Regions from separate parts of the Streptomyces sp. NBC_01013 genome, predicted to be linked through region 3. Evidence: riboswitches for the same ligand, from Rfam matches in the RefSeq annotation. Region 3 holds a riboswitch; each other region holds the start of a gene.
What was found. A riboswitch is a leader RNA that binds a small molecule or an ion and turns the genes downstream of it on or off. The one in region 3 is predicted to bind cobalamin.
Positions count from the first base shown of each region.

Region 1: another riboswitch for cobalamin. It lies ahead of OG538_RS11625 (ribonucleoside-diphosphate reductase subunit alpha); the one in region 3 lies ahead of OG538_RS02010 (CbtB-domain containing protein).
Region 2: another riboswitch for cobalamin. It lies ahead of OG538_RS34240 (ABC transporter substrate-binding protein); the one in region 3 lies ahead of OG538_RS02010 (CbtB-domain containing protein).
Region 4: another riboswitch for cobalamin. It lies ahead of OG538_RS28330 (cobalamin biosynthesis protein); the one in region 3 lies ahead of OG538_RS02010 (CbtB-domain containing protein).

Region 1 is NZ_CP108687.1:2,771,724-2,775,217, reverse strand. Features, by position in the region: gene OG538_RS11625 (ribonucleoside-diphosphate reductase subunit alpha) at 1-2,064, opposite strand, end outside; cobalamin riboswitch at 2,203-2,332, opposite strand; gene OG538_RS11620 (GNAT family N-acetyltransferase) at 2,390-2,902, opposite strand; gene mctP (monocarboxylate uptake permease MctP) at 3,019-3,494, opposite strand, start outside.
Region 2 is NZ_CP108687.1:7,905,324-7,908,817, reverse strand. Features, by position in the region: gene OG538_RS34250 (ABC transporter ATP-binding protein) at 1-165, opposite strand, end outside; gene OG538_RS34245 (FecCD family ABC transporter permease) at 162-1,241, opposite strand; gene OG538_RS34240 (ABC transporter substrate-binding protein) at 1,238-2,278, opposite strand; cobalamin riboswitch at 2,341-2,528, opposite strand; gene OG538_RS34235 (hypothetical protein) at 2,644-2,796, opposite strand; gene OG538_RS34230 (acyl-CoA dehydrogenase) at 2,793-3,494, opposite strand, start outside.
Region 3 is NZ_CP108687.1:462,078-465,571, forward strand. Features, by position in the region: gene OG538_RS01995 (tetratricopeptide repeat protein) at 1-17, shown strand, start outside; gene OG538_RS02000 (GNAT family N-acetyltransferase) at 256-765, shown strand; gene OG538_RS02005 (CbtA family protein) at 910-1,683, opposite strand; gene OG538_RS02010 (CbtB-domain containing protein) at 1,713-1,928, opposite strand; adenosylcobalamin (AdoCbl) riboswitch at 1,974-2,067, opposite strand; gene OG538_RS02015 (histidine phosphatase family protein) at 2,192-2,782, shown strand; gene OG538_RS02020 (glycoside hydrolase family 15 protein) at 2,869-3,494, opposite strand, start outside.
Region 4 is NZ_CP108687.1:6,508,344-6,511,837, reverse strand. Features, by position in the region: gene OG538_RS28340 (anion permease) at 1-661, shown strand, start outside; gene OG538_RS28335 (hypothetical protein) at 687-920, shown strand; cobalamin riboswitch at 1,236-1,369, shown strand; gene OG538_RS28330 (cobalamin biosynthesis protein) at 1,513-2,541, shown strand; gene OG538_RS28325 (cobyric acid synthase) at 2,538-3,494, shown strand, end outside.

The DNA.
Region 1 (3,494 bases), 2.3 Mb from region 3:
CTGCACCGAGCCGCTCGCCTCGCGCAGCGCCTCACGGGTCCGCGCGTCCCACACGCCGAGCTTCTTCAGCTCGTCCACGAGATAGGCGTTGACCTGGAGGAACTCACCACTGAGCGTCTCGCGCTTGAAGAGGTTGGAGACCTGGGGCTCGATGCACTCGTACACGCCCGCGATCGAGGCGATCGTCGCCGTCGGCGCGATGGCCAGGAGCAGCGAGTTGCGCATGCCGGTCTTCGCGACCCGGGCGCGCAGGGTGTCCCAGCGCTCCGGCCAGTTCAGCTCGGTGTCGTAGTGGTCGGGGTGCAGCACACCGCGGGCGGCGCGCGTCTCGGACCACGCGGGGAGCGGGCCCGAGCGCTCGGCGAGGTCGCAGGACGCCTCGTACGCCGCGAGCATGATGCGCTCGGAGATCTTCGTCGACAGGGCGCGGGCCTCGGGGGAGTCGAACGGGAGCCGCAGCTGGAAGAAGACGTCCTGGAGCCCCATGGCGCCCAGGCCCACGGGCCGCCAGCGGGCGTTGGACCGGCCGGCCTGCTCGGTCGGGTAGAAGTTGATGTCCACGACCCGGTCGAGGAAGGTCACGGCGGTACGGACGGTGGCGTCCAGGCGCTCCCAGTCGATCGTGCCGTCGGTGACGAACGCGCCGAGGTTGACCGAGCCGAGGTTGCAGACGGCCGTCTCGCCGTCGTCGGTGACCTCCAGGATCTCGGTGCACAGGTTGGACGAGTGCACGACGCGGCCCGGCTCGGCGGTCTGGTTCGCGGTCCGGTTGGAAGCGTCCTTGAACGTCATCCAGCCCTGGCCGGTCTGGGCGAGGGTCCGCATCATCCGGCCGTACAGCTCACGGGCGGGCATGGTCTTGCGCGCCAGGCCCTTGGCCTCGGCGGACCGGTAGGCGGCATCGAACTCGTCGCCCCACAGGTCGACCAGTTCGGGCACGTCGGCAGGGGAGAACAGCGACCAGGTGCCGTCCGCGTCCACCCGGCGCATGAACTCGTCGGGGATCCAGTGCGCCAGGTTGAGGTTGTGCGTGCGCCGCTGGTCCTCGCCCGTGTTGTCGCGCAGCTCCAGGAACTCCTCGATGTCCGCGTGCCACGTCTCCAGGTAGACGGCGGCTGCGCCCTTGCGCCGGCCGCCCTGGTTGACCGCGGCGACGGAGGCGTCGAGCGTCTTCAGGAACGGCACGATGCCGTTGGAGTGCCCGTTGGTGCCACGGATCAGCGAACCGCGGGCGCGGATGCGGGAGTACGAGAGGCCGATGCCGCCCGCGTGCTTGGAGAGGCGTGCCACCTGGTGGTAGCGGTCGTAGATCGAGTCCAGCTCGTCCAGCGGGGAGTCCAGCAGGTAGCAGGAGGACATCTGCGGGTGCCGGGTGCCGGAGTTGAAGAGCGTGGGGGAGGAGGGCAGGTAGTCCAGCCGGCTCATCAGCCCGTACAGCGCGGCGACCTCGTCCAGGGCGCGCTCGGAGGTGTCCTCGGCGAGACCGGAGGCGACGCGCAGCATGAAGTGCTGCGGCGTCTCGATGACCTGACGGGTGAGCGGGTGACGCAGCAGGTAACGGCTGTGCAGGGTGCGCAGGCCGAAATAGCCGAAGCGGTCGTCGGCGCCGTCGGAGAGCGACTGCCCGACCAGCGCGTCCAGGGCGGCGGCGTGGAGCGTCACGAACTCGGCGGTGCGGTCCGCGATCAGGCCCTCGCGGTGGCCGACGGCGACCGAGGCGGAGAACGACGTCGCGCCCTGCCCGGCCGCCTCGTCCGCGATGGTGCGGGTGAGGAGGCGGGCGGCGAGCCGGGAGTAGGCGGGGTCCTCGGAGATCAGACCCGCGGCGGCCTCGGTGGCCAGCGAGCGCAGCTCGGCCTCGTCCGACCGGGCGTTGCGGCCGCGCAGAGCGGCGGCGGCGACGCGTCCGGGGTCGGTGTCGGGCAGATCGGCGGTGAGGTCGGTCAGGGTCCGCAGCAGTGCGGTCCCCGGTCCGTCCTTCGCGGGTCCGCCGGACAGGACCGCTTGGGCCTCGGCTGCTTCGGACTCTGCCGCTGAAACCGGATCGGCTGGCGCGATGGTCACGCGGTGCTCTCCCTCGCTCGGATCGGGGCCATCGGGGAGCGGGGGCAGCCGGGCGGAGCGGGACCCGGCAGGGCAGCGCTCCGTGCGGCGTCCACCGGCCCATCCACGAGGCCCGGACGTCTGGGCATCCGGATCGGTCGAGCCGGATGCGCTGCCGGCAGGAGCTCGGACTGGGGTGCGCAAAAGCACACCGAACACACCGTTGCGGGACAGTTCCGGATTCGCACCGGATTTCCCTGCGGCGACAGCGAGCATGAGCATACATGTGGGGGCTGCCGTATGCGGCAGCCCCCACATGTTGTGTCGTACGTGGTCTTAGCACGCCTTACGGCAGAGGGCCGAGCTCCAGACGGTACGTCAGCAGCTTGAGGTCGGCGATGGGGTTCCAGTCCCTCTCGGGGGTCCGTACGAAGCCCAGGCGCCCGTAGATCCGGTGGGCCCCGAGCATCGCCGGCTGCGTCGACAGGACGAGCCCCGTGACCCCCGTGGTGCCCCGCGCGCGGTCGATACAGGCCCGTACGAGTGCCTCGCCCGCGCCGGCGCCACGAGCCTCGCGGGAGACCGCCAGCATCCGGAACTCGGCTTCGTCCGCCGCGGCGATGTCGGCCCACGGGTTGCCCGGCGGGGCGTAGGTGACCCCGCCCAGGACGTGGCCCCGGGCGTCGGCGGCCACCAGCACCTCCGCCTCGGCGGCCCGGCGGGGGACGTCGCGCAGCTGCACCAGGTACGGGTCGTCGGCGCCGTAGTCCAGGAGCCCGTCGCCGAGATAGGCCTCGGCCGTGATCTCGCCGAGGAGTACGTGTTCGGCGGGGGCGACCGGCCGGATCGATATGTCCATGGGCGGAAGTCTGCCGCACGGGCGGGCTGTGGCCGCAGAGATTTTCCGCGGACGCGCGACGGGCCGCCGCCCCCTCCGGAGAGGGGTGCGGCGGCCCGCCGCGCACATGTCGCCGGTCAGTGACCGCCCGGCGCACCGGCGGTGGCCGGCGGGAGCTCCGTCTTCACGCCGGGGTCGCCCGCGTCCGCGGTGTAATCGGACGGGGAGGTCTCGTCGATCCCCGTGGGCGCCTTCACGGCGTTCAGGACGAAGGTGAGCACGACCGTGACCACGAGGTTCAGCACGAACGCCGTGAGGCCGATGTAGCCGATCTCGCCGAGGCCCGGGATCTCCTTGGAGGACCCGCCGAAGTGCGCCTGGGTCGGGCTGGCGACGCCGTACGCTGCGGCCGTCCCGTAGATCATGCCGACCGCCCAGCCCGCGAGCAGCGCCCAGCGGTGGAACCACCGGGTGAACAGCCCGCCGACCAGGGCCGGCATCGTCTGGAGGATCCAGATTCCGCCGAGCAGCTGGAAGTTGATCGCGACCGTCTTGTCCATGGTGAGGACGAAGGCGAGCGCGCCGACCTTCACCAGCAGCGAGACCAGCTTGG
Region 2 (3,494 bases), 7.4 Mb from region 3:
GGCGAGTATCCGCAGCAGGGTGGACTTCCCGGAGCCGTTCGGGCCGATCAGGCCGAGGGTGGCGCCCGGCGGCGGAGCGATCGAGACCCCGTCCAGGATGAGGCGGCCACCCGCCTCCCGGCTGACCCGGTCGGCCCGCAGTCCGCTGGGGGTGGCCCTGGTCACGGGGCCCGCCGGGTGCGGTAGAGGACCAGCACGAAGGCCGGGACCCCGATCAGCGCGGTGACGACTCCCACTGGAACCTCCTGCGGGTCGAGTACGGTCCGGGCGAGGGTGTCCACCCACACCAGGAAAACGGCCCCGGCGAGTGCGGTGACCGGAAGGAGCCTGCGGTGCCCGGAGCCGGTGAGCGCGCGGGCCGCGTGCGGCAGCACCAGTCCGACGAACCCGATGGCACCGGCCGAGCTCACGAGGGCGGCGGTCAGCAGCGCGGTCGTGCACAGCAGGACGATCCGGGTGCGGCCGACGTGGACGCCGAGCGTGGCCGCCGCGTCCTGGCCGAACGCGAAGGCATCGAGCGTACGGGCGTGGCCGAGGCAGACCAGCAGTGTCGCGACGAGCACGGCGCAGCAGATCCAGACATCGTTCCAGCCGACCCCGCCGAGTGAGCCCAGCAGCCAGAACAGCACCCCGCGGGTCTGCTCGGCGTCGGCGGCGGTCATCACGACGAAGGAGGTGAGCGCGGAGAAGAGCTGCATGGCCGCGACCCCGGACAGAACGACCCGGTCGGTGCTGCCGCCGAGGGTGTGGCTGAGCAGCATGACCAGGGCGAAGGAGCACAGCGCCCCGATGAACGCCCCGGCCGACAGCGATACCGCTCCCCCGCCGACACCGAGCACCACCACCACGACCGCACCGGTCGAGGCCCCGGAGGAGACACCGAGGACGAAGGGGTCGGCGAGCGGGTTGCGCAGCAGTGACTGCATGACGGTGCCGCAGACCGCGAGTCCGGCGCCGCAGACGGCTGCGAGCAGGGTGCGCGGCATGCGCAGGTTCCAGATGATCCCGTCCCGGATCGGGCTGAGCCGCGGCTCACCGGCGCCGAGATGGGCGGCGACCGTGGACCAGACGTCGGCGACGGAGATCCGGGCCGGGCCGATGGTGACGGCGAGCGCGACGGACAGGGCGAGCAGCAGGAGCCCGGAGGCCCACAGGAGTCCGTCGCGGATGCCGCGCCGGCCCGTCGTGGCGTGCGGACCCGCGTCCTCGCGCGGCGCCGCGGCCCGTTCGGTGTCCGTCACCCCGCGAGCCCGAAGGTGCGCAGCCCGGCGGCAACGCGCTCCACGCCCTCGACGGTCCGGATGGTGGGGTTCATCGACTGTCCGCTGAGCAGCACGTAGTGCTTGTCCCGGACGGCGTCCATGTTCTTCGTGACGGGGTTGGACTCCAGGAAAGCGATCTTCTTCGCGGCGCTCTCGGCGGTCTGGGACTTGCGGGTCAGGTCGCCGATGACCAGCACGTCCGGGTTGCGATCGGCGACGGTCTCCCAGTTGATCTGCGGCCATTCCTCGTGCGTGTCGTCGAAGGCGTTCTTCGCGCCGAGTTCCCGGGTGATGATGCCGGGCGCACCGCAGCAGCCCGCCAGGTAGGGAGCTTCGGAGTTGGCGAACCAGTACATCAGGGAGGTGCCGGAGGCGTCGATGCCCTCGGCCGCCTTCCGCACCCGGGCGCGCAGCTCGGTGACGAGCTTCTCGCCGCGCCCGGGAACTCCGAACACCGCGGCCAGGTCGCGGACTTCGGCGTAGACGCTTTCCATGGTCAGGGCACCGGTGCGGACCCCGTCGCCGTCCTTGCTGTTGTCCTTGGCGGTGCAGTCGGCGGGCGAGACGTAGGTGGGGACGCCGAGCTTCTCGAACTGCTCGCGGGGAGCCACACCGCCCTTGGCGAGGGTCGACTCGAAGGACGCGCTGACGAAGTCGGGCTCCTGGTCCAGGACCTTCTCCGACGAGGGACGGTTGTCGGAGATCCTCGGGACGCCCGCGTTGGCCTTCTCCAGTCCCTTCAGTACCGGGTCGGTCCACGTGGCCGTGGCGGCGAGCCGGTCGGCGAGGCCGAGCGAGAGCAGGATCTCGGTCGACCCCTGGTCGACCGGCACGGCGCGCTTCGGCGCCGCGTCCACGGTGACGGTCCGTCCGCAGTTCTTCAAGGTGACCGGATAGCCTTCGGCTTCCCCGGACTTGGCGGCGGTGCTGTCCTTGCCGCCGCCGCAGGCCGTCAGCAGGATCAGTGCCGCGGTGAACAGGGCGGCGGAGCGGGCGGGGCCGGCTATGGGCGGCACGGAGTACCTCGGCGTCTCTGGGCCCATGCGCGGGGCCCGCTGTACGGAGTTCCGTGGCCCGGTACCGGGCCGCGGGTGCCAGCAGGTCTTCGGACTCGGGTTCATACGGACGGGACGCCTTCCCGGGAAACCGTGGGTCTCCCAGTGGCCGTGGCCCCGCCCGTCCCCCTCACCGCTGCGCGTCAGTTCCGGATTCTCACCGGATTCCCTGACCCCTACGTGGAGTTCGACTGGCTCCGGCACGCTACCACGGGCCTCCGCCCAGCTCAGCGGCGGTGTGCCCGGTGGCGCGGGTGGTGGGTCGGCCGGGGCGGTGTGCCGGCGCACCGCCCCGGTCCCGGAGTACCCGGGCGGCCCCAGTCCGGTTACGCCTTGCGGCGAACCGATTCGCCACCGGGGATGCGCGGCCCCGCGCACCGCCGCGAGAGCGCGGCCGAGGTACCCCAGAAGGCCAGCAGGACGACACGGAGACCCAGCCGCCGGACCGCGTCCGCCGCCCGGTGCGAGGTGCCCGTCATCGCGCGCCCCCGGCAGGTTGCCTGGCCGCGGTGGTGTGCCAGGAGGCGCCCGGGTCGTCGTAGGCGTGGGTGTAGTGGGGACCGGCGATGGGCCAGTCGGCGAGCAGTTCCCCGGGCAGTGCGAAGGATTCCGCCAGCTCCGGGAGATGGCGGCTCACCGCGGCGACGAGTTGTTCGGTGGCATCGGTCAGCCCTTCGACCTGACCGGCGGTCAGGTGGCCCGCGGCGAGCAGGTCCCCGCTGTTGTCCGCGACCCAGCGCAGCGCGAACAGCCGGGCGAGTTCGCCCAGCCGCTCGCGGGCCTCGCCACCGGGCAGAGCTGCGAGCGCGTTCTCGTACGCGTGGGCCGCCTGCCGGTACGCGTGGGCCTCGACTCCCCGCAGCGCGGGTCCGGACGCCGCGTTCCAGCGCTCCAGCGGGCCGCCGTGAGGGACCTGGGCCATCCGCGCGGCCGCCCGGGCGAACCGGATGCGCTCCACCTGGCCCAGGAGCCGGCCAAGGAACCGCAGGTCAGCGAGATCGCCGTCCGGCGGGTCGCCGGCCGGATCGTCCTGCGGGACCTGGGCGGCGTCGAAGAGCAGTCCGGCGGCCGCCCGGGAGTGGATGGCCAGGTTGTCGCCCTCGGCCGTGATCGCGCCCTCGATCCCGGTGACGAGCTCGGTCATCCCGTTGCTCTCCAGGAGACCCTGGGCGCCGCA
Region 3 (3,494 bases):
CGGCAGCCGATGCGTGACCCCAGGGCCCGGGAACTTCGCCTCGGCAGGCGATGCGTGACCGCCCTCCCCGGGGGCCTGGCCCCGGCAGCCGAGCCCTGACCGCACGGTCCGGGTACCTCACCACGCCGGCCCATGCCTGCCCCCACTGGCCGGAGACCTCACCCAGGCAGGGTGGCTCCCGGCCGCCCGCACGCGCCGGGCCGCACCTGGAAAATCCAGGTGCGGCCCGGCCGCATCGCGTGATACCCACAGCCCATGACCGACCTCGTCACACCACGTCTGCTCCTGTACCCCCTGACCGCCGCCCACGCCGAGCAGGTGGTCGCGGGCCGGCCTGCCGGCGGTGCGCGCTGGGCTCCGGGCTATCCCTCGCCGGGCGAGATGAGGGCGGCCAAACGCTTCCTGGAAACGTGCGCCGATTCAGGCGATCCCCATCCCTACGGTCCGTACGCGATACAGCGCCGCGAGGACGGCACGGTGATCGGCGGAGTGGGGTTTCACGGGGCACCCGACGACCGGAGGCACGTCACGATCGGCTACGGGCTCGTGGAGTCGGCACGGGGAAGGGGTTACGCCTCCGAGGCGCTTCGCGCGCTGTTGCGGTTCACCCGCGACCAGGGCATCGCCTGCGTCCACGGGGACACCGATCTCGACAACACCGCCTCCCAGCACGTCATGACCGCGGTAGGGATGCGCCTCGTGAAGGAGGACGCACAGCTGAAGCACTACCGGATCGACTGGGACGGGCCCGCCACCCAGGAGTGAGAAGCGAGGCGGCTTCCGCACGCAGCAGAGCCCACCGGGTTCCCCGGCGGGCTCTGTGCGTGCCGTCGTCGCGACGTACACGGTCCTGCCGCAGACGTCACGCCGTTCCGGGCCGGCCTGCCTGGCCCGTGGTGGCTCCCGGCCTCAGCCCACGATGGTGGCCGGCCGGTTCGCCGTGACCTCCCCGGCCGTGACCGCATCCCGTCTCGGCACCAGCAGCCGCTCGGTGAGGTACCCGAAGACCAGCCCGAAGGCCGTCCAGAGCGTGATCTGCACCGCGAGCGTGGCCAGCCTGAACTCCCAGAGCAGAGAAGCCGGGAAGTCCTTTCCGACCTCGTTGAACGAGGGCAGGAAGGCGTAGGCGAGGCCGACCACCAGGACATAGCCGGCGGCCGCGGCGATGGTGGCGTTCCAGTTGCCCAGGCGCGGGGCCAGCCGCCTGCCGAGAAGGACGGCGGCGACGGCCAGCAGGACACTGAGAGCGACCATCAGGAAGAACAACGCGGTGCGGCGGCCGATGGTGTCGGGGTCGCCGACCGCGGGCGGATTCGCCGGATACTTCAGGAACGGCACGATGTACACGGTCAGCAGGGCCGCTCCCGCGATCAGCGCAGCCGTCGCCCGGGGTCCGAAGCGGCCCATCCGGCCGAGGGCGTAACAGAAGACGAGCGCGGCGATGCCGCCTACGGCGACGCCGAAGACCAGTACACCGGTGGCGAGGCCGCCGGTGGCCTGCATGCTGCGGCTGACGAGTTCCGCGCCACCGCCGTGGTCGTGGGTATGTGACTCTTCGAGGGCGATGGCCGCGTCGACACGGGACTCGCCGAGGAAGTAGGCCACCACGAGTGCGATCGCACCCGCGACGAGGCCGGCCAGCATGCCGCGGACCAGCAGAGCTCTGACAGATATGGAGTTCATGAGGAATTCCCCTGGATCAGCCGGATGGATCAGTGGCAGGGGAAACCGAGGAGGTGACGGCCGTCGTGGACCCACTCGTGCACGCCTTCGCCCGAGATGAGCGCGGTAGCGCCCTGCTCGGCGCCGACGAAGTAGAGCAGGACCAGCATGAGGACGCCGAAGAAGACCGCCCACGGGGCAATGGCCTTCAGTGAGATGGGGGTGATGGCGGGTGTGACGGCGGCGGGGGCAGCAGTCTGTGCCATGGCAGAACCTCCTGGGGGAACACGCGTCCCGATCGTGGTGCCTGAGACGAAGGTGCTGGGTCTGACTTCCCGCACAGGTACGGGTTCACAGTGGCGCGACCGTGCCGGATTCTCACCGGACTTCCGTCACACCCTCGTCATGTCGTCGCGACCATACCGCCTGGACGTGACGGCCGCCATGGTGCCCACGGGCGGGCCGTTGGCCCTCGGATGCCATGGTGTGCTTGGCCGAGGGGCCACAGTTCAGGAAGGTCGTAGCGGTGATGACGGTACGGGTGATGTTGATCTCACCGGCGATGAACGCCGCGCTGCGCGAGGCCCGGTTCGCCGGTGACGCGCCCCTCGACGACGCCGGACTCCGGCCGGCCCGCGCTGCCGCTGCCGCCGGATCGGTCCCGGCAGCGGACCGGTGGCTGCGGGGACCGTCCCGACGCTGCGCGGGCACCGCGACGGCGCTGGGGCTGCGAGCCGAGCACGAACACGAGCTACGGGACTGGGAGATGGGCCGTTGGTCCGGCGCACGACTGTCCGAGGTCGGCGCGGACGAGCCGGACGGAGTGGCGGCCTGGCTGGCGGATCCGGCCGCCGCACCGCACGGTGGTGAATCCCTGCTGGGCCTGTGCGCCCGAGCGGCCTCATGGCTCGACTCGCTCCCCGGCAACGATGCCCGTCGGGTCCTGGCGGTGACCGAGCCCGCCGTGATCCGGGCCGCCGTCGTCCATGCGCTGGCCCTCCCGGCCCAGGCGTTCTGGCGGCTGGACGTGGCTCCGCTCACGGTGACGGAGCTCAGCGGCAGATCGGGGCGGTGGAACCTGCGCTGCGGCCGGCCGCTCGCACCCGAGGAAGAGGGCTGATGACGGCGGCAGGACAGCCCTCCCACATGTGCGAGCCCACGTGTGCGAGCCCCTACATGTGCGAGCCCCTGCAGACGTGTTGGCTCCTACGCCGCGCCCCCGCGCTCCCCGTTGAGCCTCGCGTCCAGGGTGATGGCGGCGTCGATCAGGGCGAGATGGGTGAACGCCTGCGGGAAGTTGCCCAGTTGTCGCCCTGTCAGCCCGATCTCCTCCGAGTACAGGCCGAGATGGTTGGCGTAGGAGAGCATCTTCTCCAGAACCAGTCTGGCCTGGTCCGTGCGCCCGGCCCGCGCCAGGGCGTCGACGTACATGAACGTGCAGAGGGAGAAGGTCCCCTCCGAGCCGCGCAGTCCGTCCGGTGACGCTTCGGGGTTGTAGCGGTAGACCAGGCTGTCGCTGACCAGCTCACGTTCCATCGCGTCCAGCGTGGACTCCCACATCGGATCGTCCGGCGTCATGAAGCCGACCGTCGGCATGCGCAGCAGTGACGAGTCGAGTACGTCGTCACCGTAGTGCTGCACGAAGGCCTGCTTCTTCTCGTCCCATCCCTGGCTGAACACCTGCTGGTAGATCGCGTCGCGGGCGTCCAGCCAGCGGACTCGGGCCGCCGGGCGGCCGTCGTCGTAGGCGATCCGGACCGCTCGGTCGAAGGCCACCCAGGACATCACGCGGCCGTAGGTGAAGTCCTTGCGGCCGCCGCGGGTCTCCCACA
Region 4 (3,494 bases), 6.0 Mb from region 3:
GGGCATCATCACGCTCGCCCTGGTCACCGGTGGCGTCCTCTCCCCCGGCTCCAACCCGCCGGTCTGGGTCATCGTGTGCGCCGGCCTCGCCATCGCACTCGGCACCTACCTGGGCGGCTGGCGCATCATCCGCACCATGGGCAGCGGCCTGACGGAGCTGAAGCCGCCGCAGGGCTTCGCCGCCCAGACCAGTGCGGCCACCGTCATCCTGGCCTCCTCGCACCTCGGCTTCTCCCTCTCCACCACCCAGTCGTGCTCAGGTGCCGTCATGGGTGCGGGCCTGGGGCGCAAGGGGGGTGTGGTCCGCTGGTCCACCGCCACCCGGATGTTCGTCGCCTGGGGCCTGACCCTCCCGGCCGCCGGGCTGGTCGGTGCGGGCGCGGAGTTCCTCACCAAGCAGGGCACCTGGGGTGTCGTGGTCGTCGCGGCGCTGCTGATCGCGGGCTCCGGTGCGATCTGGGTGCTCTCCCGCCGCAAGCCCGTCGGGCACGGCGACGTCGCCCCGGCCGGTGAGGACGCCGAGCCCGCGGGCGTCGTCACCACCGCCATCGCGGCCGTCAGCCCGCCGCCCACCGCTGCTGCCCAGACCCACGACCTCATGGCCACCATCCCGGCCCCGGTCGGACCGGTCACCGACCCGGCCCGACCCGCCACGGTCTAAGAGCCTCCGGTAAGGACACATCCACATGAACATCGACTGGGCAGCCCTCGGCACCGTCTTCGGCGTCTCCCTCGTCGCCACCGTCGCACTCGTGGGGCTCTTCACCCTCGGCATCGTCGGTCTCTCCAAGCAGCCGGAGCCTGCCGCACAGGGCGGCTCGGCGGGCGGGTCGCTCGTGCTGGCCCGCGCCGGCGCGTACCTCTGCTTCGGACTGTGTGCAGCTGCCGTGGCCTACGGCATCTATCTGATCGTCGCCTGAGAGGCTGTCGGACGGCTTCGGATCGGGTGGCGGACGCGGCCCGGTTCGTTGCTGTTCCAAGGCTGAGGAGGGAGCCGACGCGAAGCGTCGGTGACCGACGACCACGCCGGAAGCGTGCGTTTCGGGGCATGGCCGCCCGGTAAGCGGTCACCCGGACGCCTCTGAGCCCACCACTCCCACCCGTATCGGGCCGGACGCACCTCGTGCGCGTCCGGCCCGATGTGCGTCTCAGCACACTGCACCGCCGCAGGTCAACGGCAAGTTGACGGGCGTTCGCAGAGCGTGGTGGACTGCCCGAGCCATTACGGCGACAGCAGAGGAAGCCGGTGCGAATCCGGCGCGGTCCCGCCACTGTCACCGGGGAGCAGTCCCCCACCACTGGAAGTCACGGTCCACGCAAGTGGACTGGAAGGCCCGGGGGAACTGCGGATCCGGAAGCCAGGAGACTCTCGTCGCCGTCACGTCGAACCAGGGCGCGGACCCTGAGTGAGGACATATCGCCATGCCCGGCTGCCGTGCGTCCGAATCCGTGCTGCTCCTGCCAGCACCTGCCTGTACGAAGGTCCTTCGAGGCGCAACGGCCGGCTGAACCGTGCGTGCCGATCGCATCTTCGCGTACGGCGCCACGGCCGGTCTGATCGGCGATCTGCTGCTCGGTGATCCCCGCAGGGGCCACCCGGTCGCCGCCTTCGGGCGGGCCGCGGCAGGCGTCGAGCGCCGTCTGTGGCGTGACCACCGCGGGTGGGGCGCACTCCACACCCTGGTCTGTGCCGGAGGCGCCGCCGCGGGTGCTGCCCTGGCCGCCCATGGGCTGCGCCGCCACCCCGCCGCGTCCGTCGCCCTGACCGCCGCCACCACCTGGTCCGTCGTCGGCGGTACGTCACTGGGCCGCGAGGCCCGGTCCATCGGCGATGCCCTGACCGCCGGGGACCTCGACCTGGCCCGGGAGCGGCTGCCGCATCTGTGCGGCCGCGACCCGCAGTCCCTGGACGGCCCTCAGATCGCCAGGGCCGTCGTGGAGTCCGTCGCCGAGAACACGTCGGACGCCGTGGTCGGCGCGCTGGTGTGGGGTGCGCTGGGCGGGGTCCCCGGGCTCGTCGGGTTCCGGGCCGCCAACACGCTCGACGCGATGGTCGGCCACAAGTCGCCCCGCTACCGGCGTTACGGCTGGGCCTCGGCCCGCCTCGACGACCTCGCGGGCTGGCCGGGTGCCCGGCTGACGGCCCTGCTCGCCGTGACCGCCGGGGGGCGGCCACGGCGAGCGGTCCGTGCCTGGCGAGCGGACGCGGCCAAGCACCCCAGCCCCAACGCGGGCCCGGTGGAGGCCTCGTTCGCGGGCGCGCTCGGCGTGCGGCTCGGTGGAACGCTCGCCTACGGCGGCCGGGTCGAACACCGCCCCGTCCTCAACGGGGAGACGGGCCGCGCGGTGGAGCCCGCGGACATCGAACGGGCCGTACGGCTGTCGCGCCGGGTGAGCGCACTCGCCCTCGGCGTGAGCGTGGCGGCCCGGCTGGGCGCCGGGGCCGTGGCACGACGGATCACCGCGCGAGGGATCACCGGCCCTCGGCCCGCATCACCTCGCACCGCAGCACCTCGACTCTCAGGACGGAGACCGACATGAGCGGCGGACTGCTGGTCGCCGGGACCACCTCGGACGCGGGCAAGAGCGTCGTCACGGCGGGTATCTGCCGCTGGCTGGTGCGCCGCGGCGTCAAGGTGGCGCCGTTCAAGGCGCAGAACATGTCGCTCAACTCCTTCGTCACCCGCGAGGGCGCCGAGATCGGCCGCGCCCAGGCCATGCAGGCCCAGGCCGCCCGGGTGGAGCCGACCGCCCTGATGAACCCGGTACTGCTCAAGCCCGGCAGCGACCGCTCCAGCCAGGTCGTCCTGATGGGGCGTCCGGTCGGCGAGATGAGCGCCCGCGGCTACCACGGCGGCCGGCAGGAGTCGCTCCTGTCGACCGTCGTGGACTGCCTGGAGCAGCTTCGGGGCACGTATGACGCAGTGATCTGTGAGGGGGCGGGCAGTCCGGCCGAGATCAATCTGCGGCGTACGGACATCGTGAACATGGGCATCGCGCGGGCGGCACGCTTCCCGGTGGTGGTCGTCGGCGACATCGACCGCGGCGGGGTCTTCGCCTCCTTCTTCGGTACGACGGCGCTGCTCTCGGCGGAGGACCAGGCGCTGATCGCCGGCTATCTGGTCAACAAGTTCCGTGGCGACGTCTCGCTGCTGGAGCCCGGTCTGGACATGCTGCGCGATCTGACGGGACGTCCGACGTACGGGGTGCTGCCGTTCGCCCACGGCCTCGGCATCGACGAGGAGGACGGTCTGCGGGTATCGCTGCGCGGCACCGTGCGCGAGTCGGTGCTCGCACCGCCGCACGGCGAGGACATCCTGCGCGTCGCGGTGTGCGCCGTGCCGCTGATGTCCAACTTCACCGACGTGGACGCGCTCGCAGCCGAGCCGGGCGTCGTCGTGCGCTTCGTGGACCGCGCCGAGGAGCTCGCCGACGCCGACCTCGTCATCGTGCCCGGGACCCGCGGCACCGTGAAGGCTCTCGCCTGGCTGCGC